3 regions of the Kitasatospora sp. NPDC017646 genome follow, and region 1 is predicted to be linked to each of the others. Evidence: riboswitches for the same ligand, from Rfam matches in the RefSeq annotation. Region 1 holds a riboswitch; each other region holds the start of a gene.

Region 1 (7,667 bases):
ATCAACCGGATCGAGGCGGCTCGGTCCGGCATTCGACTGGTGGATCTCCGACTGCTGCTCGATCTGTACGGGGTGAAGGATCCAGGGACGCGGGGCCGGCTGGAGGCTTTGTCCCGAGAAGGCCGGCTGCGTGGATGGTGGGATCGGTACTCTGTCCGGATTCCTCGCGGGGGTCAAGACCGGGAAGCTTTCGACCGACTGATGTAACAGTGGTGCCCCGCGCGGGCTGTGGCCGGGCGGGGCACCACTGCTGTCCCTTGCTTCAGCTGAAGTTGTCGACCCAGAAGAAGAGGGTCCGCAGGATCGCACCCGGGGCGCCGGCTCCGAAGGCGAGGACCATGGCTTGTCCGACCGCGACATCGGTGGGGTCGATGCCCTGGGACCACGTGATCCGGGCATCCAGGCCGGGGATGGTGCGGCCGGGGAAATACGAGCGGAACGATCCCCGGGCGTGGGCGATGAGCACCCCGTTGCGCCGTAGCTCAGCCCTGCGCAGGCTGGGCGACCGGAGCTCGTAGGTGCGGTCGCCCAGAACTGCGGTGCGGGTGCGGGACTTCCGACTCGTCGGCACGGTGTGGCCGTTGATGTTCATCGCGCCGTGGTCGCGGTCGGGCACCACCGTGACGGTGGGCATCCCCGACCCCTGCACCCGCGCCACGACGGACGGCCAGCGGTCGTGACTGATCCGTATCGGCCCGAACGGGCCGTCGATCACACGCTGTTGGAGCTTGGGCATACCTGGGCCACTCCTGAACACCGGGTAGCGAACAGCGGAGCCACCATGCCGGCGGCTCCGCTGTTCGCTGGACGATATCGACTTAGAAGTCGTCGTCGAAGGACACCGAGCCCTCGACCGCGACCTGGTACGCCGACACGCGACGCTCGAAGAAGTTGGTCAGCTCCTGGACGTTCTGGAGCTCCATGAACCCGAACGGGTTGGTCGACCCGTACCGGATCGGCAGGCCCAGGCGCGCCAGGCGCTGGTCGGCCACGGCCTGGAGGTACTCCCGCATCGACGCGGTGTTCATGCCGGGCAGGCCGTCGCCGCACAGGTCCTGGGCGAACTGGAGCTCAGCCTCGACAGCCTCCTCCAGCATCTCCGTGACCTGCTTGGCCATCTCGTCGTCGAAGAGGTCGGGCTCCTCCTCGCGGACGGTGTCCACCACGGAGAACGCGAAGTCCATGTGCATGGACTCGTCGCGGAACACCCAGTTGGTGCCGGTGGCCAGGCCGTGCAGCAGGCCGCGCGACCGGAACCAGTACACGTACGCGAACGCGCCGTAGAAGAACAGGCCTTCCACACACGCCGCGAAGCAGATCAGGTTCAGCAGGAAGGCCCGCCGGTCCTCCTTGGTCTGCAGCGAGTCGATGTGGTCGACCGCGTTCATGTACTTGAAGCAGAACTTGGCCTTCTGGGCGATGGAGGGGATGTTCTCCACCGCCGCGAACGCGGCCGCGCGGTCCTCCGGGTCCGGGAGGTAGGTGTCGAGCAGCGTCAGGTAGAACTGGACGTGCACGGCCTCCTCGAACAGCTGACGGCTCAGGTAGAGCCGCGCCTCCGGGGAGTTGATGTGCTTGTAGAGGCTCAGCACGACGTTGTTGGCGACGATCGAGTCACCGGTCGCGAAGAAGGCGACCAGGCGGCCGATCATGTGCCGCTCGCCCTCGCTCAGCTTGGCGAGGTCGGCGACGTCGGAGTGCAGGTCCACCTCCTCGACGGTCCAGGTGTTCTTGATCGCGTCACGGTACCGGTCGTAGAACGACGGGTAGCGCATCGGGCGCAGAGTCAGCTCGAAGCCGGGGTCGAGCAGCATCTTGCGGTCGTCGGCAGTCATTACTGGCAGGCCTCGCAGGACTCGGGGTTCTCCAGGGAGCAGGCGATGGCGGCTTCCTGCTCCGGGGTGAGGGCGGGGGTGTTCACGGGCACGGGCGCGGCGGTGCGGGCGGCACCGGAGGCGGCCTGGGCGATGCGGGTCGCCGGGCGCGAACGCAGGTAGTAGGTGGTCTTGAGACCGACCTTCCACGCGTAGGCGTACATCGAGCTGAGCTTGCCGATGGTCGGCGCCGCCATGAACAGGTTCAGCGACTGGCTCTGGTCCAGGTACGGCATGCGGGCCGCGGCCAGGTCGATCAGCGCGCGCTGGGGCAGCTCCCAGGCGGTGCGGTAGAGCGACCGGACCTCGGCCGGGAGCCAGTTCAGCTCCTGCACCGAGCCGTTGGCGTCGCGCAGCGAGTCGCGGGTCTGCTGGTCCCAGACACCGAGTTCCTTGAGTTCGCGCACCAGGTACGGGTTGACCTGGAGGAACTCGCCGGAGAGGGTCTCGCGCTTGAACAGGTTGGACACCTGCGGCTCGATGCACTCGTACACGCCGGCGATGGACGCGATGGTCGCGGTCGGCGCGATGGCCAGCAGCAGCGAGTTGCGCAGGCCGGTCTCGGCGATGCGGGCGCGCAGGGCAGTCCAGCGGTCGGCCCACTGGGGGGCGGCCGTCGGGAAGTGGTCGATGTGCAGCTCGCCGCGGGCGGCGCGGGTCTCGCCGTAGGCCTCGTGGCGGCCCAGCTGCTCGGCCAGGTCGGCGGAGCGCTCGTAGGCGGTGAGCATGATGCGCTCGGAGATCATCGTCGACAGCTGCTTGGCCTCGGTCGAGTCGAAGTCGATCCGCAGCTTGAAGAAGACGTCCTGGAGGCCCATCACGCCGAGGCCGACCGGGCGCCAGCGGGAGTTGGACGTGCCGGCCTCGGTGGTCGGGTAGAAGTTGATGTCCACCACGCGGTCGAGGAAGGTCACGGCCGTACGGACGGTGGCGTCGAGGCGCTCCCAGTCCATGGCGTTGATCAGGTCGTCGGCGCGAGCACCGAGAGCCACGTGGGCGCCGAGGTTGACCGAGCCGAGGTTGCAGACGGCGGTCTCGGAGTCGTCCGTGACCTCCAGGATCTCGGTGCACAGGTTGGAGGAGTGCACCGTGCGGCCCGGCAGCGCGGTCTGGTTGGCGGCGCGGTTGGAGGCGTCCTTGAAGGTCATCCAGCCGTTGCCGGTCTGCGCCAGGGTGCGCATCATGCGGGCGTAGAGGGTCTGTGCCGGGATGGTGCGGACGGCCTTGCCGGCCAGCTCGGCCTTGCGGTAGGCCTCGTCGAAGTCGGCGCCCCACAGGTCGACCAGCTCGGGCACGTCGGCCGGGGAGAACAGCGACCAGTCGGCGTTGGCGTTGACCCGGCGCATGAACTCGTCCGGGATCCAGTGGGCCAGGTTCAGGTTGTGGGTGCGGCGCGCCTCCTCACCGGTGTTGTCGCGCAGCTCCAGGAACTCCTCGATGTCCGCGTGCCAGGTCTCCAGGTAGACGCAGGCCGCGCCCTTGCGGCGGCCGCCCTGGTTGACGGCGGCGACCGAGGAGTCGAGGGTGCGCAGGAACGGGACGATGCCGTTGGACTTGCCGTTGGTGCCGCGGATCAGGCTGCCGCGCGAGCGGATGCGCGAGTAGGACAGGCCGATGCCGCCGGCGTGCTTGGAGAGGCGGGCGATCTGCGCGTAGCGGCTGTAGATCGAGTCCAGGTTGTCCAGCGGTGAGTCCAGCAGGTAGCAGCTGGACATCTGCGGGTGCCGGGTGCCGGAGTTGAAGAGCGTCGGGGAGGAGGTCAGGTACTCCAGGCGGCTCATCAGGCCGTACAGCTCGGCCACCTCGCGCACCGACTGCTCGGAGTCGCCGACCGCCAGGCCGCAGGCGACGCGGAGCAGGAAGTGCTGCGGGGTCTCGATCACCTTGCGGGTGATCGGGTGGCGCAGCAGGTAGCGGGACTGCACGGTGCGCAGGCCGAAGTACTCGAAGCGGTCGTCGCCCTGGGCGTCGATCAGGGCGTCGAGGGCGGCGGCGTGCTTGGCGACGAAGGCCGCGGTGGTGTCGCCGATCAGGCCCTCGGCGTGGCCGACGGCGATCGAGGCGGAGAAGGAGACCGAGCCCTGGCTGTTCGCCTCGTCGACGATCTCCAGGGCGAGCAGGCGGGCCGCGAGCTTCGAGTACTGGGGGTCCTCGGCGATCATCGACGCGGCGGCGTCCACGGCCAGCCCGCGCAGCTCTGCGAAGTCCGAGCCGGCGTGGCGGCCGCGCAGCGCGGCGGCGGCGACATGACCGGGGTCGACCTCGGTGAGGTCGGCGCTGCGGTCGGTGAGCAGCCGCAGCAGCGCGCCCCCGGGGTCGGAGACCGTCGGGTCGGTGAAGGCGGAGCCGGTGCCCTGGGCGGGCAGGGTGGCTGAGGCAGCGGTGGTCAAGGCGCTCTCTCCTGGCGGCGATCGGCGGCGTGATCGGGGTCACCCGGACCGATCTGGGCAGGGGAGCACGGCGCGAACGCAGGAAAGCGCCGCGCGAGGTGTCTCCCCGGCCCGCCCGCGAGGCCCGGAGGGGTGGTGCTGGGTGCCGGCGCGGCCTCTGCGGGAGGGCCGTGGCGCACGCTGTCGGCAGGTACTCGGACTCGCGGGCACGGCTGCTGGAGCCGCCCGCACACCGCTGCGGGGCAGTCCCGGACTCCCACCGGGTTCCCCTGCATCGACAGCAGGAGTGAGCATACATGTAGTGGTGTCTCAGTGATGCGACACCACATGTAGTGCGCCGTGGTGTGTCGGCGCGATGACCGGTGGTACCGGGGCGGGGGGTGGTTCGTGCCCGTCCGGGGCCGGGAGCCGCGCCTCGGACGAGTCGGAACCGTGCCTCGGACGGGTCGGAACGGTGCCTCGGACGGGCCGCGCCGACGCGCCGGGCGGGCCGGATCCGCGCGCCGGTCGTCCTGGTTTCGATACGGAATGGTCACCGGGCGGATCGATGGTCCGGGGGATGCCCTACGATCTGGGCGCATGAGCGACGGAACCGGCGTACCTGGGCACGGGCCGCAGGGAACGCCTCCCGCCGGGCCGGGGGGCGCACAGAATCAGCAGCCGGCGGTGCCAGGGCCGGTGCCGCCGCCGAGCGGCGGTTTCGGCCCGCCGCCGGCCTCGTACGGGCCGGTGGCGCCGTCCGCGCAGCCGGTCCCGCAGCCCGTCCCGCCGGTGCCCCAGCCTCAGCCGGTGCCCCAGCCTCAGCCGGGCCCGCAGCCGGTGCAGCCGATGGCCCCTCAGCCGCAGTGGCAGCAGCAGCCGCCCCAGCAGGCCGTGCCGCCGCAGCGCGTCGAGCCGGACTGGGCGGCGCTGGCGGACCGCAACGAGGCCGACGGCAAGCGCAAGCGGCGGATGAAGGTCATCGGCATCGTGGCCGCCGTCGTCCTGGTGGGCGGCGGGGTCGCGGGCGGCGTACTGCTGCTCGGCAAGAAGGACGATCCCAAGAAGAGCGGTCCGGTCACCACCTCGACCGCTTCCAACAAGCCGACCCCCGGTCCGTCGAGCGCGAGTTCGTCCCCGGGCGGGCAGACGGACGACCCGTCGAAGCCGATCTGGGAGGCCGCGACCGACCCGGCGCCGCAGGACGCGGGGGCGCTGTTCTCCGCGATGCAGGTGACGGTGAACGGCGCGACCTGGAACCGCACCGTGGTCTCGCTCGACCAGCCCTGCTGGGACGGCAACTCCACCACCGGCGGGCTCGGCAAGGTGCTCGGCGACCAGGGCTGTCAGAAGGTGCTCCGGGCGACGTACGTCTCCGGCGACAGCGCGGTGACCGTCGGCGTCGCGGTCTTCGACCACAAGATCCAGGCCGAGACCGCGATGAAGAACTACTCCGGCCAGCTCAAGGGCCTTCCCGCGCCCGGTGCCCCGGCGTTCTGCGCCAACCCCGGCTGCACCAGCACGCACAGCAGCCTGGGCCGGTACGACTACTTCACCGTCGAGGGGTCGGCGAAGGGCGGCAACGCCCCCGACGCCACCGCGACTGCGGCGGCCTCCGGGTTCGCCGACCACGTGAAGGGCCAGCTGCTCCAGCGGGCCAAGGCGGCGGGCTCCGCCACGCCCGGCTCGCAGGGCACGCCGACCGGCTGACCGGTCGTGACACCCCGGTGCCGGCGGATCGTTCGCCGGGACCGGGGGAGTGTGGCAGGCTCTCGTCGGAGTCATTCGTACGCGTGTTCCGGTTGCGTCCGTGGGGGTCGGTACCGGCGAGCAACCGGAGGAGCGGTCGTGCCCCTGCCCAGTGCCCTGCGCGGCAAGTCGGCCGTCCTGGCGGCGGCCGGGATCGTGGTCGTCGCGGGCACCTTCGCGCTGCTGGACCGGGACGGCCGGGCCGATGTCGGCGAGCCCGTGCGGGTGCCGGTCTCGGTCGGCGCCCCCGGGCGCACCCTGCCGCCGGACGTGGGCCGCGACCTGCTCGCCCGGGACCCGAAGGCCTCGCCGAACGCCCGCGCCGTCGACCAGTTCCTCACCGACCTGGAGACCCAGGCCCGCACCGGGCAGAGCGGCGGCACGGTGATCGGCCAGCACGTCGAGGCGCACAACGAGCGCAACAACCCCGAGTACGGCGACTACCGGGGCACCAAGCAGGTCGGCTACTACTACAAGAAGGCCGCCGACATCACCGGCCGGCTGCCCGGCTTCCTGGAGACCGACCTCGGCCCCGGCTACGGCCAGAACGCCTGGGGCGTCGGCAACCCGCGCTCCTACTCGGCCGGCCGCTGGCCCACCTGCCGGACGGGCTGGCAGTACACCGACGACGCCGTCGACCTGATGACGGCCGTCTGGTCCGGCCACCCGCGTGCCGACGACGGCACCTACGACAGCTCCGGCGTCCAGCAGAACTGCGACGGCAGCAGCACCGACCTGCCCGACAACGGCGGCGCCCCGGCCGGGATCGTCGGCATGTCCTTCCACGAGCCCTACCCCGGATCGGACGTCAAGTCCTTCGACCGGGTGCTCTGTTCGAACTCTCCGGCGGCCAAGGACCCGGGCTGGTTCGGCCGGGTCGTGGACGCCGCGGACGACACCCCCGAGTACCGCGCGCTGATCACCGACCTGTCCTACCTGGCCGACCACCTGGACTACCTGGCCGCCCACGACGTGCCGGTGCTGCTGCGCCCGTACCACGAGATGAACGTCAAGGACTGCTCCAGCCGGTTCTGGTGGGCGGGCCAGAAGCCGGCCGACTACCAGGCGCTGTGGAAGATCACCTACAAGTACCTGGTGGAGACCAGGGGCCTGCACAACCTGCTGTTCGTCTGGACGCCGGTGTCCTGGGACGGCGCCCCTGGCGTGGACCCGTGGGACTACTACCCGGGCACCCAGTACGTCGACGTGGTCGGGGTGGACGACTACAGCGGCAGCCCGGCGCACCCGATCGGCACCGGTGAGGTGTGGACCAAGCGCTACTACGACGGGCTCGCCGCCTACGACAAGCCGCGGATGCTGGCCGAGTCCTTCGCCGTGCCCGTCAACTCCCGCCAGCCGGACACCCTCCGGCGCACGCCCTGGACGATCTGGACGGTCTGGGGCCAGTCGCTCACCGCCGACAACCTGGCCCCGGACCAGCCGCGCAACTCCGTCGCGGACGTCAACGCCACCTACCACAGCCCGTTGGCGATCACCGGCGGCTCCGGCCCGTCCGGCGGGAGCATCGACTGGGGCGGGTTGCACGTCCGCTGAGGCCTGCCGGGGCCCGGCGAGGTCCGGCGAGATCCACGGTGATCGGTCCGGGATCCGTTGAACGGGCTGAATTCCGGGTCCGTTGCGCCGTGTGGCATCCTGTGGCGGCGAAACCGAGGGC
Region 2 (7,667 bases), on a different contig from region 1:
CGACGCTGCTGCTCGTACTGTGCGTCCAGCGGCTCGTCAACGTCCTCGTCGGCGGTGCCGCGCTGCTGATCGGCCCGCGCCGCACCGACACCTCCGGGCTGCTGCGACTGCGCCCGGTCCAGGTGGTCGGCGCCGGGCTCGCCGTCGCGGGCACGCTGCTGCCCGCCGCGGCGTGACCGCCCTCCGCTACCCCTGCCCGGTGGGCGTCCAGCGCTTCTCGACGCCCGCCAGCTTCCAGTAGGCGATGGCGATCGCCCACACCACCACGAACAGCCCCGCGATCGCGTAGCCGACGTTGTCCAGCGAGATGTCCGCGATGAACCCGGTCACCGGGTCGGTCAGGTCGAGCTTCTCGTGCAGCACGCCGACCAGCTCGATGGTGCCGATGACGAAGGCCACCGCGATCGACAGCCCGGTGATGGTCAGGTTGTAGTACACCTTGCGCACCGGGTTGGAGAACGCCCACTGGTACGCGAAGTTCATGAACGTCCCGTCCAGGGTGTCGAACAGGCTCATCCCGGCCGCGAACAGCAGCGGCAGGCAGAGGATCGCGTACCAGGGCAGCCCGGCCGCCGCGCCCGAACCCGCCATCACCATCAGCGTCACCTCGGTCGCGGTGTCGAAGCCCAGGCCCAGCACCATCCCGACCGGGAACATCTGCCCGGGCCGGGTGATCGAGCGGGTCGCCCGGTTCAGGATCCGGGCCATGAAGCCGCGCGAGTCGAGGTGCTCCTCCAGCTCCGCCTCGTCGTACTGCCCGGCGCGCATCGAGCGGAACACCTTGAGGATGCCGAGCAGCGCCGCCAGGTTGAGCGCGCCGATCAGGTAGAGGAAGGCGCCGGAGGCCGTGGTGCCGACCACCCCGAGCCACTTGTGGGTGGCCGAGTCGTCGTCCATCAGCGTGTTCGCCAGCTGGGCGCCGCCCGCCACCAGGGCGGCCATCACGACCACCATCGAGGAGTGGCCGAGGGCGAACCAGAAGCCCACCGAGACCGGTCGCTTGCCGTCCGCCATCAGCTTGCGGGTGGTGTTGTCGATCACGGCTATGTGGTCGGCGTCGAAGGCGTGCCGCATGCCCAGGGTGTACGCGGTGATGCCGAGACCGACCCCGAACACCTGGGTGCCGACGGCGTAGTTCTGCGGGGCGACCAGGAAGACGAGCGTCCCGAACGCCACCACGTGCATGGCCAGGATCACCCCCATCAGCCCGGCGGTACGGAGGGTGTCCTCGCGCTTCCAGCGGAAGGCGGGCAGGACGGAGGGGGCCGCCTCGACGGGCGTGGCGGTTTCGGGCAGGGTCATATCGGGATCACGCTCCAGCACCTCGTGGAATGACTTCGTGAGATGCCGTGGCCGGTCTCCTGGCTTACGGGGCTTCCGAACCCGCCTTCCCAGGCGCACGAGGCGCCCAGTGGCACGTGGGTCCGGACAACTCTCCCCCGATCACAGTGGCGAGGGCCGCTCCGGACTGGGACCCGTTGATGGTCCGTCACCGGTCTTCCCGAGCACCACGGCGGGGAACACCGTAGGGGCAGGACCTCACCCTCGCAAGGTTGCGCACCCGTGCAGGTGTCCAGGATCACAGGTGGTGAGCTGCCAGAATGTCCGCATGCATCTCGTACCGGCCGACCGCGCGGGCCACCGCACCATCGACGGACACCGGGTCTGCGAAGCCATCGCCGCCATCGGTGACACCGACCACGTCCGCTCCTGGGCCGAGCGGTTCTCCCTGCTCGCCGACCCCGGACGGCTCGCCCTGCTGCTCGCCCTCCACCGGGCCGGCCCGCTCGCCGTCAGCGACCTGGCGGTGGCCACCGGCATGCGCGACCCCGCCGTCTCCCAGGCCCTGCGGCTGCTCCGCACCGCGGGCGTGGTCAGCGGTGACAAGGACGGACGCGTGGTGCGCTACCGGCTCGTGGACGACGGCATGCGCCCCCTCCTCGACGAGTGCGCCGCCGCCGACCACGAGGAGCCGACCGCGGCCGCGGGCTGACCGACACTCGGGGCCGGCGGACTTCCGCTGAACGGACGCCACGACCCGGCGGATGAGTACGATCACGATGTGCCGTCCCACCCCCACGTCTGGCCCGCCGACCGCTGGAACACCCGCCCGGTCAAGGCTCGCGTGCTGGCGGTCGCCCGCACCCTCACCTCGGCGACCCGGGTCCTGGACGTCCTCACCCTGCTGCACCCGGACGGCATCGAGCGGTACTTCACGGTCAACCCCGGCTCCGCGTTCGCCGACCGCGCCCTGGACGACTTCCTCCACGGCCTGCCCGGCTACACCGTGCTGGACTGGGAGGACGCCGTCCGACGCCGCTTCGACCTGGCGGTCGCCTGCGCCGTCCACGCCTCCATGCACCGCCTGGACGCCCACCTCGTCGTGCTGCCGCACGGCGCCGGCTACAACCGCCTGGTCACCGAGTCCACCGGCGACACGGTCAGCGCCGCCGGCCTCTCCCGCCACGAACTCACCCACCGCGGAAGGGTGTTCGTCGACGTCCTCGGCCTCTCCCACCCCGAACAGCTGGACCGGCTGCGGTTCTCCTGCCCCGAGGCACTGGACGTCGCCCGGGTCGTCGGCGACCCCTGCTTCGACCGGATCCTGCGCAGCGAACGCTCCCGCGACGGCTACCGCGCCGCGCTCGGAGCCGTCGACGGCCGTCGGCTCGTCGTCGTCAACTCCACCTGGAGCGAGCACTCGTTATTCGGCCGCCACCCCGACCTGCCGCAACGCCTGGTCCGCCGCCTGCCAGCCGACGAGTACACGGTGGCCGTCGTGCTCCACCCCAACGTGTGGAGCCGCCACGACCCCGAAGCCCTGCTCGACGACGCCCGCCGGATGGGCCTGCGGCTCATCCCGCCCCACCAGGGCTGGCAGGCCGCGCTCGTCGCCGCCGACTGCCTGATCGGCGACCACGGCTCGGTCTCCGTCTACGGCGCCGCCCTGGAACGCCGCACCCTGCTCGTCGCCACCGGCGCCGCCGAACTCGATCCGCGCTCCCCCAGCTACGCCTTCGGCCAGAACGCACCCGCGCTCGACCCCGACGGCGACCTCGCCGCCCAACTCGAACTCGCCCTCGCCCGGGACCGGACCGACCTGAGCGACCTCACCGACCGCTCGCTCGCCCACCGCGGCGAATCCGCCCGGGTGCTGCGTCCGCTGCTCTACTCCTTCCTCGACGGCCTGGACGAACCCGCCGACGAACCGGTCCTTCCGCCCTACCCCAGGCCCGCGCCCCACCCGACCGGTGACGGGCCCACCGCGTACGACGTCGAGGGCAAGAGCGAGGGCACCGAGGTCAGCCTGCGGCGCTACCCCTTCCACCCCGACGACCACACCCCGCGCGGCTTCCACGCCCTCACCGACGACCACCCAGGCGACGCCCTGCGCTACACCGCCGAGGTCCTCGCCCGCACCGAGGCGCACGCCGAACGCCCCGCCGTCCGCTGGCTCGCCGACACCGCGCTCGAACTGCCCGGCCTCGCCGTCGCGGTGGCCGCCCTCGGCCCGGCCCGCCACCTGCTCCGGCTGCACGGCGGCCTGCTCCTGGAAGCCCGCGCCGAACGGGACTTCGGCTGCCCCGACCCCAGCCTCGACCCCCTGCTGCTCGGCTCCGCCGTGGCCAGCTGGCTCGCCGACGGCGGCGACCCGGTCGGCCTGCCCCACCACGGCCTCACCGTCCGCACCGGCGAGCACCGCACCCGGGTCTCCTTCACCGCGGGGCCCTAACCCTCCAACTCCGCCAGCCGCGACCGACTGCGCTCGGCCAGCTCGGCGTCGTCCAGCTGCTCGGCGAGGGCGACCAGCAGGGTGTGCGCCTGGGCCTCCTTGGCGTACTGCTTGCGGGCCCTGGCCCGCTCGACGCAGGTACCGGCGTGCTCGACCGCGAGGGCGAGCTGCCCGAGCGCCCGGTGGCCCCGGGCCCGGACCAGCGGCAGCTTCATCAGCATGTCGTGGTCCTCGGTGGCCACGGCCAGCGCGGTCGCCCCGCTCAGCACGGCCAGCGCGTCGTCCGGGCGGCCGTCGGCGATCAGCGCCTGTGCCAGGTTGTAGCTCTGCACGATCTCGCCGTGGGCGTCGCCCTCGTTGGCCTCCCGGGCCAGCGTGAACTTCTCGACCGCGTCCCCCGGGCGGCCGTCGGCCAGGCACAGCAGGCCGTCCGTCTCGTACAGCACGCCCACCACCTGGCGGTTGGACACGAGCGGCACCTGCTCCGCGGCGAGCGCCAAGTGCTCGACGGCCGAGGGGAATTCCTCCCGCTCGTAGTGGGCCCGCGCCAGCTGGTTGTGCATCCGGACCACCGCGTCCGGGTTGTTGGCCCACCGGGCCGACTCGATCCCGGCCTCGTGGGTGGCGATCCAGTCCGCGTACAGCTTCCGGCCGTGGTAGAGCGGCCACAGCGACTCGCACAGCCGCCACACCTCCTCGTGCCACTGCCGCTCGGCCGCCGCCTCCACCACCGCGCGCAGGTTGGCCCGTTCGGCGTGGAGCCACTCCAGAGCGGCCGCCCCGGAGGGGAACCCGGGCAGGCCCTCACCGCTCGGCTCCTGCAGGCGCAGTCGTGGGCCCATCGCCCGGTCCGCCAGCGACGCCCTGCCCCGGTAGTACGCCACCACCCGCGCCAACAGCCCGCTCCGGCCGGGCAGTTCCCGCGCGCAGGCGTAGGCGTGGGTCCGCACCACGTCATGGGCCTGGAAGCGCTCACCCGGCCCCTGGTCGACGACCACGTCCAGCAGGTGCACGGCGCACAGCTCGTCCAGGGCCTCCTCCGCCCGCTCGACGCCCGCCGCCTCGGCCAGTTCGGCCGACACGAAGGGCCCCGGATGCACGCCGACCAGCTGGTAGAGCGACCGGCCCTGCGGCGAGAGCCGCTCGTACACCGGGTCGTAGGTCTCGTGGAGGTTCCCCTCCTCGTTGTTCAGGATGGCCAACCTGCCCTCCTGGTGGGACAGTTCCGCCACCACCTGGCCGACGGACAGGCGCCCGCGGCCCAGCAGCTGGCTCCCGACGGCGTTCAGCGCGAGCGGCAGTCCCTGGCACCGCTCCACCAGCGCCGCCACCTCCAGGTCGGTGCCGCGCCCGGCGCTCAGCCAGCCCCGGACGAGTGCCGCGCCGGCCGCCGCGCTCAGCCGGTCCAGTTGCAGCACCTCGGCACCGTCCATCCGCAGCGCGTCCAAGCGCCGCCTGCCCGCCGCCACCACCAGCCCGCTGGACGGCAGCAGGGCACGGACCTCGGCGGCGTGCTCGACGTTGTCCAGGAAGACCAGGCAGCGCCGGTCCGCGGTGACGGTGCGGAACTCCCCGAACCGCTCCGCCTCGACGTCCGGAGGCCGGACCCCGAGGGCGCGCAGGAAGCCCTCCAGCACCCCGGCGAGGTCCACCGCGGACCGGTGCCGGTAGGCCTTGAGGTCGGCGTACAGCACACCGCCAGGGAAGTGCGCCGCCTGCTCGGCGGCGAACTTCGCCACCAGCTCGGTCTTGCCGACGCCGCCCAGGCCGGTGAACACGACGATCGCCGGCCCTCCCCGGTCGGACCGGGCCAACGCGTCGGTGAGCGCCGCGAGTTCGTGCTCACGGTTGACGAAGCTCGCCCGGGGCGGACGCACCTGGTGCGGGCTCGGGCGCTTCGGTGGCAGGTGGACCGTGACGTTCCGCCCCTGGACCACGTGCCCGTGCACCGTGCCCGACACGCTGTTGGACACCTCGTAGCCGTCCACCCGTCCGCTCCCTCCGACCGGCCCGGGCCCCAGCCTACGGCGTGCGGCACCCCCCGGTGCCGAATCCGCCTCAGGCCGCCTGGCAGGTCGGGCACCAGAACAGGTTGCGCGCCGCGTGCTCCTCCGTCCGCACCTCGGTGCCGCAGACCAGGCAGGGCATCGCGGCGCGGCGGTAGACGTACACCTCGCCGCCGTGGTCGTCCACCCGGGGCGGGCGGCCCATCGCCTCGGGGGTGTGCTCGGGACGGACGGTGTCGATCCGGCCGGCGGCGACGCCCTCCTGCATCAGGGCGACCAGATCGGCCCAGATCGCGTCCCACTCCCGGCGGGTGAGGTCGCGGCCGGCCCGGTGCGGGTTGACGTGGTGGCGGAACAGCACCTCGGCGCGGTAGACGTTGCCCACCCCGGCCAGCACCTTCTGGTCCATCAGCAGCGCGGCGACGGTCGTCCGGCTGCCGGATATCCGGCGCCAGGCGGCCTCCGGGTCGGCGTCGGTGCGCAGCGGGTCGGGGCCGAGGCGGGCGGCGACGGCGGCCTTCTCGGCGTCGGTGACCAGGGCGCAGGTGTTGGGACCGCGCAGGTCGGCGTAGCCGTCGTCGTTGGCCAGCCGCAGCCGGACCAGGCCGACGGGCTCGGGCGCGGGGCCGGTGCCGAAGCTGAAGCCGCCGTAGAGGCCGAGGTGGATGTGCACCCAGGCACCCTCCTCGAAGCCGAGGAAGAGGTGCTTGCCGGTGGCCTCCGCGCCCGTGAGCAGCTGCCCGTCGATCGTCCTGGCCTCGTCGGCGAAGCGGCCCTGCGGGCTGGAGACCTGCACCGGTCGGCCGCCGAAGGCCTCGCGGCTCTGGCCGGCGAGGCGGTGGATGATGTGGCCTTCCGGCACGGGTGTCAGCTCCCCGGGTGGTTCTGGCGGGACCGGTCCATCATCGCAGCCGCCACCGACACGTCGGTGGCACCCCGGATCCGCCGGGGTGGGCAGGTCAGCGGACCGGCATCCCCATCAGCCGGGCCAGGATGACGCGGTCCAGCTCGGCGGCCGTACCCGCGACGTCCAGGTAGGAGTTGTCGATGATCGGCAGCCCGGAGTTGTACCAGCCGGCCATCCGCCCGTGGATGCGTGCCACCTCCTCGTCGCCGAGCCGCCGGGTGCCGCTGCGGCGGGCGTTGCGGCGCAGCACCGAGTCCAGGCTGGGCAGCAGCACGACCGGGATCATGCCGGGGCCGATGTGCCGCTTCCAGCCGCCGAGGCCGATCGCCGGGCGGTCCGGGAAGACGGCGTCGTCGATGATGCAGGAGATGCCGTTGGCCAGGTAGTTGCGGCAGGCGAAGCCGCAGGTGCGGCGGGCCAGCCGGTACTGGGCCTCGGAGGCGTTGTTCCAGCCGGACTGCGGGTTGGCGAAGCCGGACTGCACCCACTCCCGGACGTCGTCCAGGCTGATGTGCGCGGTCGGGGTTGCCCGGCGCTCGGCCCAGTGGCGGGCGACGGTGGTCTTGCCCGCCCCGGCCGGACCGATCAGCAGGACGGCGATCGGCCCGGCGGGCGCGTGCCGCTGCGGCGGGTGGGCGGGGAGCTGGACGGGCGTGCCGGCGGGCAGCACGAAGTGCCCGGTGCCGCCGGCCGGTACGGGCGCACCGGGCGGCGGCGCGGCGGCCGGAGGCCGGGCGGGCGCAGGTGCGGGTGCGGGTGCGGGCGCAGGCGCCGGAGCCGCGGCGGGCACCGGGGCAGCGGGCGCAGGCGCCGGAGCCGCGGCGGGCACCGGGGCAGCGGGCGCCGGAGCCGCGGCCGGCACCGGCCCCGGGGCGGGTACGGGAGCAGCCGCGGGCCGAACCGTCGGTGGCGGCGGAGAGGGTGGCGGAACCGGCGCCCCCGACGGGGACACCCCCGTGCCGCCCCCCGGCGGCACCGGCGGAGCGGCGGGACGCGGCGGGACCTGCCCACCTCCGGCGTA
Region 3 (7,667 bases), on a different contig from region 1:
CGCGACCTCCGTCGACGGGTCCCACGGTTCTGCGTCCAACTCGGGTGCGCTACGCGCGAGTTCCAGTACGGCGTCCAGATCGACCGAAGCCGCGACGAGGGAGCCCATGTCCGCGACCGCCTTGAGCGCCTCCGCCGAGCGCTCCACCGCCGGGACGAGCCCGAGGTGCCGGGACGGCGTGGCCACCGCCGCCGAGCGGCGTAGCGCACCCAGGACGGGCACCCCGGAGCCCTCCTCCAGGGCCTCGCGCAGGAGTTGCTCGTGCCGGTCGGAGGCGACCCGGTTGAGGATCACCCCGGCGAGGCGCACCTGCGGGTCCCAGGACGCGAAGCCGTGCACTAGCGCGGCCACCGAGCGGGACTGCGAGGAGCCGTCCACGACCAGCACCACGGGCGCCCGTAGCAGCTTGGCGACGTGCGCGGTGGACGCCAGCTCGCCGCGCCCGGAGGCGCCGTCGAACAGGCCCATGACCCCCTCGACCACCGCGACGTCCGCCCCCGCGGCGCCGTGCAGGAACAGCGGGGCGATCCGCTCCGGCCCGCACATGAAGGCGTCCAGGTTGCGGCCCGGGCGCCCGGCGGCGAGCGCGTGGTAGCCCGGGTCGATGTAGTCGGGGCCGACCTTGTGCGGCGACACCGCCAGCCCGCGCGCGGCGAGCGCCGCGATCAGACCGGTGGCGACGGTGGTCTTGCCGGCGCCGGAGGAGGGCGCGGCGACGACGAGGCGGGGGACGTCGCTCAAGAGGTCACCACTCGATGCCACGCTGGCCCTTGCGGCCGGCGTCCATGGGGTGCTTGACCTTGGTCATCTCGGTGACCAGGTCGGCGAACCCGGTCAGCGCCTCGGGCGCGTACCGGCCGGTGATGACGACGTGCTGGCTGCCCGGGCGGTCCTCGAGCACCGAGACGACCTCCTCCGGGTCGATCCACCCCCAGTGCATCGGGTAGGTGAACTCGTCCAGAACGTAGAAGCGGTAGGTCTCGGCCGCGAGGTCCCGCTTGACCTGTTCCCAGCCCTCCTTGGCCGCCTCCTCGCTGGACATCTCCTGCTCGGCGGAGCGCTGGATCCAGGACCAGCCGGAGCCCATCTTGTGCCAGTCGACGGTGCCGCCCTCGCCGGAGGCGCCGAGCACGCGCAGCGCGTTCTCCTCGCCGACCTTCCACTTGGCGGACTTCACGAACTGGAACACCCCGACCGACCAGCCCTGGTTCCAGGCCCGCAGCGCCATGCCGAAGGCGGCCGTGGACTTGCCCTTCCCCGGGCCGGTGTGCACGGCGGTGATCGGCTGGGTACGGCGCTGGCGGGTGGTCAGGCCGTCGTCGGGAACGCTCTCGGGGACGCCCTTGGGCATGTCGGTCAGGCCGCCTTTCGCATCGGAGTGGTGGTCGCACGGCTCGCACGGCCCGCGCGAGCCGCACGGTTCGCATGGTCCTCGCGGTTCTCACGGACGAGCGAGGCCACGCCCTCCGCGCGCAGCTCGTCCAGGCTGACGGCGCTGCCGCCGAGCAGCCCGGCCAGGGTACGGGCCAGGCCCAGGCGGACCGGTCCGGACTCGCAGTCCAGCACCACGCTGGCCGTGCCCTGGGCGGCGAACAGCGCGGCCGCGCGCTGCGAGCGGGCGAGCGCGTCCCGCCCGCCGGTGGCCCGGCCGTCGGTCACTACGACCAGCAGCGGGCGCCGGTTCGGGTCGCGCAGGCGCTCCACCCGCAGCACCTCGTGGGCGCGCAGCAGGCCCGCGGCCAGCGGGGTCCGCCCGCCGGTGGGGAGCGACTCCAGCCGGGCCGCGCCGACCTCCACCGAGGAGGTGGGCGGCAGCGCCAGCTCGGCGTCCGCGCCCCGGAAGGTGATCATGCCGATCTTGTCCCGGCGCTGGTAGGCGTCCATCAGCAGTGACAGCACCGCGCCCTTCACGGCGGTCATCCGCTGCCGGGCGGCCATCGAACCGGAGGCGTCCACCACGAACAGGACGAGGTTGGACTCCCGTCCCTGGCGCACCTGTTCGCGGAAGTCGTCCTTGTGCAGCACCAGCGCCCGGCCGGCCCGCCCGCGCGCCACCTGGTGCGGCGCGGCGGCCTGGATGGTCGCGGTCAGGTGCAGCCGGCTCAGGGGCCCCCGGGGCCGGCGGGCCCGGATGGTGTGCCCGCCGGTGGTCTCGGCGGGGGAGCGGCGGCCCTGCGCGCCGCGGCCGGTGCCCCGCACGGTGAACAGCCGGGTCCGGTACGGGTCCCCGGCCGCGACGGGGGCCGACTCGCGGGCGGGGGCCGGGTGTTGGGCGGGGACGGGCTGCTGCGCGGGCGCCTCGGCGTCCGGAGCGCCGCTCCCGGCGGCGGGGGCCTGCGGGGCGCCGCCGTCGAAGGGCTCCGGGGCGCCGCCGCCGTCGGGGCCGCCGCCGCCGTCGGGGCCGTTCCCGTCCGGGCCGTCCCCGTCCGGGCCGTCCCCGTCCGGGCCGGGCCCGTCGCCCTCGGGCTCCGGGTCCTCCGGCTGGGCGTGCTCCTCCAGCGTCCGGTCCAACTGCTCCTCGTCCAGCCCCGGAGCGTCGAACGGGTTGCGCCGGCGCCGGTGCGGCAGGGCCAGCTGGGCGGCCTTGCGGACGTCCTCCTCCAGCACCTCCGCCCGCCCGGCCCAGGCGGCCAGCGCGACCGCGGTGCGGGCCATCACGATGTCCGCGCGCAGGCCGTCCACCTCGAACGCCGCGCAGACGGCGGTGATCTGACGCAGCGCCACGTCCGTCAGCTCGACCTTGGGCAGCAGTTCCCGTGCGGCGGTGATGCGTTCGGCGAGCTCCCGCTCCTCCGCCGCGAAGCGCGCCGCGAAGCCGGCCGGGTCCGCGTCGTACGCGAGCCGGCGCCGGACCACCTCGGCGCGCTCGGCCGGGTCCCGGGTGGCGGCGATCTCGACGGTCAGGCCGAAGCGGTCGAGCAGCTGCGGCCGCAGCTCGCCCTCCTCCGGGTTCATCGTGCCGACCAGCAGGAACCGCGCCGCGTGCCGCACCGACACGCCCTCGCGCTCGACGTACGAGCGGCCCATCGCGGCGGCGTCCAGCAGCAGGTCCACCACGTGGTCCTGGAGCAGGTTCACCTCGTCGATGTACAGCACGCCGCGGTGCGCCTTGGCCAGCAGACCGGGCTCGTACGCCTTGACGCCCTCGGCGAGCGCGCGTTCCAGGTCGAGCGAGCCGACGATCCGGTCCTCGGCCACGCCGACCGGCAACTCGACGAGCTGCGAGGGGAATTCGGAAGCGGACGACGAGGCGGGGTGCGGGCCGTCCGGGCACTGCGGGTCCGGCGCGGCCGGGTCGCAGGCGAAGCGGCAGCCGTCCACGGTGGCGATGGAGGGCAGCAGCCCGGCCAGCGCGCGCACCATGGTCGACTTCGCGGTGCCCTTCTCGCCGCGCACCAGCACGCCGCCCACGGCCGGGGAGACCGCGTTCAGCAGCAGCCCGAGCCGCAGGTCGGCCATGCCGACGATCGCGGTGAACGGATAGCGGACGTCACTCATGCGTCACTCCCAGGTGCCCCGGGCGGGAGGAACGGCAGCGTTCCGGCCGCCGGCACCCCGCCCTCGATCAGCTTCCACAGCGCGTCGGTGTCCGCGTGCTCCTCGATCAGGTCGCCCAGCCGGTCGAGCCGGGCCTCGCGCGCCGCGGCGAAGGAGGTGTCCGGCGCCGGCACGAACGCCCGCCCCGCCAACTCGGCGACCTCGCGCAGGAACTCGCGGCGGAAGCCGTCGTTCTCCAGTGCGCCGTGCCAGGTGGTGCCCCACACCGAGCCGACCCGGCAGCCGTCCAGGAAGGCCTCGCCGCCCTCGACCGCCACGATCCCGTGGTGGATCTCGTAGCCCTCGACCCGCTGCCCGTACGCCTCGCCGACCGGGCGCGCCAGCACCTTCTCAGCGCCGAAGCGGACGTCGGTCGGCAGCAGTCCCAGCCCGTCGACGAGCCCCGCCCCGGACTCCACCTCGTCCTCGATCGAGCGCGCCAGCATCTGGTAGCCGCCGCAGACCCCGAGGACCGGCAGTCCGGCCGCCGCCCGCGCCTTCAGCGCCGGCTCCAGGCCCCGTTCACGCAGCCAGGCGAGGTCCGCGACGGTCGCCCGGGTGCCGGGCAGCACCACCAGGTCGGCGTCGGCCAGCTCCTCCGGCCGGGTCGCCCAGCGCACCAGCACGCCCGGCTCCTGCGCCAGCGCGTCCAGGTCGGTGAAGTTGGACAGCCGGGGGAGGCGCACCACGGCCACCCGCAGCACGTCCGCCCCCAGCGGCCCGCGGCCGTCGACCCGGTCGACCACCGTGGACAGGTCCAGCGAGTCCTCGGCGTCCAGCCACAGCCCCGGCAGCATCGGCAGCGTGCCCAGCACCGGACGGCCGGTCAGCTCGCGCAGCATCTCCAGCCCGGGCGCCAGCAGCCGGGCGTCGCCGCGGAACTTGTTGACGAACCAGCCCGCCACGTGCCGCTGGTCCTCCGCGGACAGCAGCGCCAGCGTCCCGTACATGGCCGCGAAGACCCCGCCGCGGTCGATGTCCCCGACCACCAGCACCGGCAGGGCGGCGGCCGTGGCCAGTCCCATGTTGGCGATGTCCCGGTCGCGCAGGTTGATCTCGGCGGGCGAGCCGGCGCCCTCGCACACCACCACGTCGTAGCGCCGGCGCAGGTCCGCCAGGCACTCCAGGGCGCGCTCCAGCAGGACGGGCTTGCGCTCGCGGTAGTCCAGCGCGCCCACCTCGGCGACCGGCCGGCCGAGCAGCACCACCTGGCTACGGCCGTCCGCGCCGGGCTTCAGCAGCACCGGGTTCATCGCCGCCTCCGGCGCCACCCGGGCGGCCTGCGCCTGCATCGCCTGGGCACGGCCGATCTCGGCGCCGTCCGCGGTGACGAAGGAGTTCAGCGACATGTTCTGCGCCTTGAACGGCGCGACCCGCACGCCCTGGCGGGCCAGCCAACGGCAGATCCCGGCCGTCACCACGCTCTTGCCCGCGTCGGAGGTCGTCCCGGCGACCAGCAGCGCGTTGTTCATGCCCCACCCCTCCTCTTCCGGAACAGCAGCCGCAGCAGGACGTGCCCCGCGACCGTCGTACCCAGCGCCAGCGCGCCCACCCGCCGGGACAGCGTGCAGGCCCGCTCGATGTCGTCCACCGTCACCGGCCGCAACTCGGCGCCCAGCACCGGCCGGTGCTCCACCCGCTCACGTGGCTCCGCACTCGCCTCCGGGGGCTCCTCGCTCGTCGCTCTCGGCTCCGGGGCGCCCTTCGGTTCGTGCGGGTACCGGAGCGTCCCGCCCAGCCGTACGCCCACCGCGCCCGCGAAGGCCGACTCGGCCTGGCCGGCGTTCGGGCTCGGGTGCGCGGAGCCGTCCCGGCGCCAGACCCGCCAGGCGGTCCGCGGCTCGGGCGCGGCGGCCACCGTCAGCAGCGCGGTGAGCCGGGCGCCCGGCCAGCCCGCGACGTCGTCCAGCCGGGCCGAGGCCCAGCCGAAGCGGGCGTAGCGGGGCGAGCGGTGGCCCACCATGGCGTCCAGGGTGTTCACGGCGCGGAAGGCCAGCAGCCCCGGGGTGCCCGCCAGGGCGCCCCAGGCCAGCGCGTTCACCACGGCGTCGGCGGTGTTCTCGGCCACCGACTCGACCACCGCCCGGGCGACCTGCTGCCCGTCCAGCGCGCTGGGATCGCGCCCGCACAGGTGCGGCAGCCGCTCCCGGGCGGCCGTCAGATCGCCCGCGGCCAGCGAACGGCCGATGGTGCGGGCCTCCCGGGTGAGCGAGGTGCCGCCGAGCACCGTCCAGGTCGCGGCGGCCGCCAGCGCGGCGCGGCCCAGCGGACGGCGCCCGACCGTGCGGTCCAGGGCCAGCGCACCGGCCGCGACCGCGCCCACGCACAGCGCCGTGTACCCGGCTCCGGCGGCACGGTCGTCGCGCCACACGCGCCGCTCCAGGCGGGTCGCGGCGCTGCCGAACAGGGCGACCGGGTGGCCGCGGCGCGGGTCGGCGAAACGGGCGTCGGCGGCGTAGCCCGCGACGGCGCCCAGCGCGAAGGCGGCGGCGCGGGTCAGGGGGCGCACGGCGGCGGGCTGCTCGGCAGCGGGGTGCCAGGAGTCCGACGGGGCGGGGCAGCCTGCATCGCGTGGGTGTCCTCACTCAGGGTCCGCGCCCTGGATCGACGTACCGGGGGCGAGAGTCTCCTGGCTTCCGGGTCGGACGCACCCCCGGGCCTTCCAGCGGCTCCTGACGGCCCGCCGTGGCGATTCCGAACGTGCTCCCCGGTGACAGTGGCGGGACCGCGCCGGACTCGCACCGGCTTCCTCTCCATGCCTCCGTTTGGCCCCAGGATCCCATCACGCGGCCGAACCGGGAGTCAACCGAGGTCAAGGAGGGGTCGGTCACACCCGCGACCGGTACCGGCCCTGTGCGATCGCCCAGCGCGGGGGAGGGCCCGTCAGCTCCACTTCGTGCGTTCGGCGGCTGGGACGGGCCCGGGGCCACACCTACGGTTCGGTGCCATGCGCCGCAGAAAGTCCCCCACCACTGCCGCCCCGTCCCCCGTACCGTTCTCCCCCGGGGCCGCCCGCGCCCACCGGGCCGGCCTCGGACTGACCCCCGAGCAGGTCGCCGAGGGCATGGCCGCGCACGGCGTACGGCTGCTGCCCGGTCACGTGCTCGCCTGGGAGGACGGCGAGCTGCGCCCCGGCGAGCCCGAGTTCATCGCCCTGGCCCGCGCCCTCTGGTGCCCGGCCGCCCAGCTGATGGACGGCCGTCCGGTGAGCCTGCGCGACCACCGCCTCGCCCGGGAGCTCGGCCAGGAAACCGTCGCCGAGCGGACCGGGGTGACGCTGCCCGCCTACCGGCAGGCCGAACTGACCGGCCACTGGGACGGAGACCCGGACCAGACCCACGCCCTCGCCCAGGTGCTGGGCCTGCGGCTGACCGAACTGGTCGAGGCCACCGGCCGCGCCGAGGCCCTCGACGGCCTCCTGCGCCAGTGCGTGGCCGGCCGCTGGCAGCCCCACCTGCGCCCGCTCGCCCGCCTGGTGCCCGTCCCGGAAGCCGACCTCGCCGCCGTCCTCCCCGTCCTCCAGCAGGAACACCACGTCCCCTCCCACTGGGGCACCACCACCCAGTCCCGCACCTCCACCCCACCCGTCACTCCCCGCTTCTGGCACCTCCTCAGCACCCACGACCCCGCCATCCCTGTCTGACCGCCCCGGATCCGTCCCCCGGACGGCCCTGTCCGGTGGCCGGGGGCGCGGAGCCCCGGTGGACTGGTGCTCGAAAACCGTCCGGGTCCGTGTAACAGAGCGGGGAACGAAATGCGCTGGGGAACCGCAGCGGTCGTGGCGGCCGCCGCCGCCGGGGCCGGGGTCGCCGTCCTGGTAGTAGGCCGCCGGTCCTACGAGCGAATGGTCAGCCCGGGGGTGGGGGCGGTCGAGCCGGAGACCGGACCGGTGGTGGTGCACAGCCTCGGCGCCGACCGGGTCACCTTCAACCGCCGCCCGGAGAGCCTGCGGCCCGGCCGCTGGGCGGTCGAGTGGGGAGACGACGGGCACGCGGTCGTCGAGGAGATCCTGCACCGCGACGCGCAGGGCGTCACCCGGCGGCTGGTCCGGGCCGACCGGGGCACCCTGATACCCGGCACCGAGGTCCGCTTCACCCCGCGCGTGCACCTCGGCGACCCCACCCGGGCCC

The links. A riboswitch is a leader RNA that binds a small molecule or an ion and turns the genes downstream of it on or off. The one in region 1 is predicted to bind cobalamin.
Region 2: linked by a shared signal. The riboswitch ahead of ACH4J0_RS17800 (HoxN/HupN/NixA family nickel/cobalt transporter) and the one ahead of ACH4J0_RS22280 (ribonucleoside-diphosphate reductase subunit alpha) in region 1 are both predicted to bind cobalamin.
Region 3: linked by a shared signal. The riboswitch ahead of ACH4J0_RS13910 (cobalamin biosynthesis protein) and the one ahead of ACH4J0_RS22280 (ribonucleoside-diphosphate reductase subunit alpha) in region 1 are both predicted to bind cobalamin.

Annotation. Positions count from the first base shown of each region.
Region 1 covers NZ_JBIRJC010000014.1:19,605-27,271, forward strand. The annotation lists gene ACH4J0_RS22265 (helix-turn-helix domain-containing protein) at 1-207, shown strand, start outside; gene ACH4J0_RS22270 (hypothetical protein) at 263-736, opposite strand; gene ACH4J0_RS22275 (ribonucleotide-diphosphate reductase subunit beta) at 819-1,835, opposite strand; gene ACH4J0_RS22280 (ribonucleoside-diphosphate reductase subunit alpha) at 1,835-4,240, opposite strand; cobalamin riboswitch at 4,432-4,575, opposite strand; gene ACH4J0_RS22285 (hypothetical protein) at 5,054-5,953, shown strand; gene ACH4J0_RS22290 (glycoside hydrolase family 26 protein) at 6,092-7,546, shown strand.
Region 2 covers NZ_JBIRJC010000010.1:60,860-68,526, forward strand. The annotation lists gene ACH4J0_RS17800 (HoxN/HupN/NixA family nickel/cobalt transporter) at 187-1,302, opposite strand; cobalamin riboswitch at 1,334-1,528, opposite strand; gene ACH4J0_RS17805 (ArsR/SmtB family transcription factor) at 1,610-1,993, shown strand; gene ACH4J0_RS17810 (hypothetical protein) at 2,063-3,733, shown strand; gene ACH4J0_RS17815 (AAA family ATPase) at 3,730-5,721, opposite strand; gene ACH4J0_RS17820 (Fpg/Nei family DNA glycosylase) at 5,792-6,601, opposite strand; gene ACH4J0_RS17825 (AAA family ATPase) at 6,699-7,622, opposite strand.
Region 3 covers NZ_JBIRJC010000007.1:77,964-85,630, reverse strand. The annotation lists gene ACH4J0_RS13930 (cobyrinate a,c-diamide synthase) at 1-741, opposite strand, end outside; gene cobO (cob(I)yrinic acid a,c-diamide adenosyltransferase) at 746-1,351, opposite strand; gene ACH4J0_RS13920 (putative cobaltochelatase) at 1,357-3,498, opposite strand; gene ACH4J0_RS13915 (cobyric acid synthase) at 3,495-5,009, opposite strand; gene ACH4J0_RS13910 (cobalamin biosynthesis protein) at 5,006-6,046, opposite strand; cobalamin riboswitch at 6,160-6,290, opposite strand; gene ACH4J0_RS13905 (transcriptional regulator) at 6,485-7,180, shown strand; gene ACH4J0_RS13900 (alpha/beta hydrolase) at 7,292-7,667, shown strand, end outside.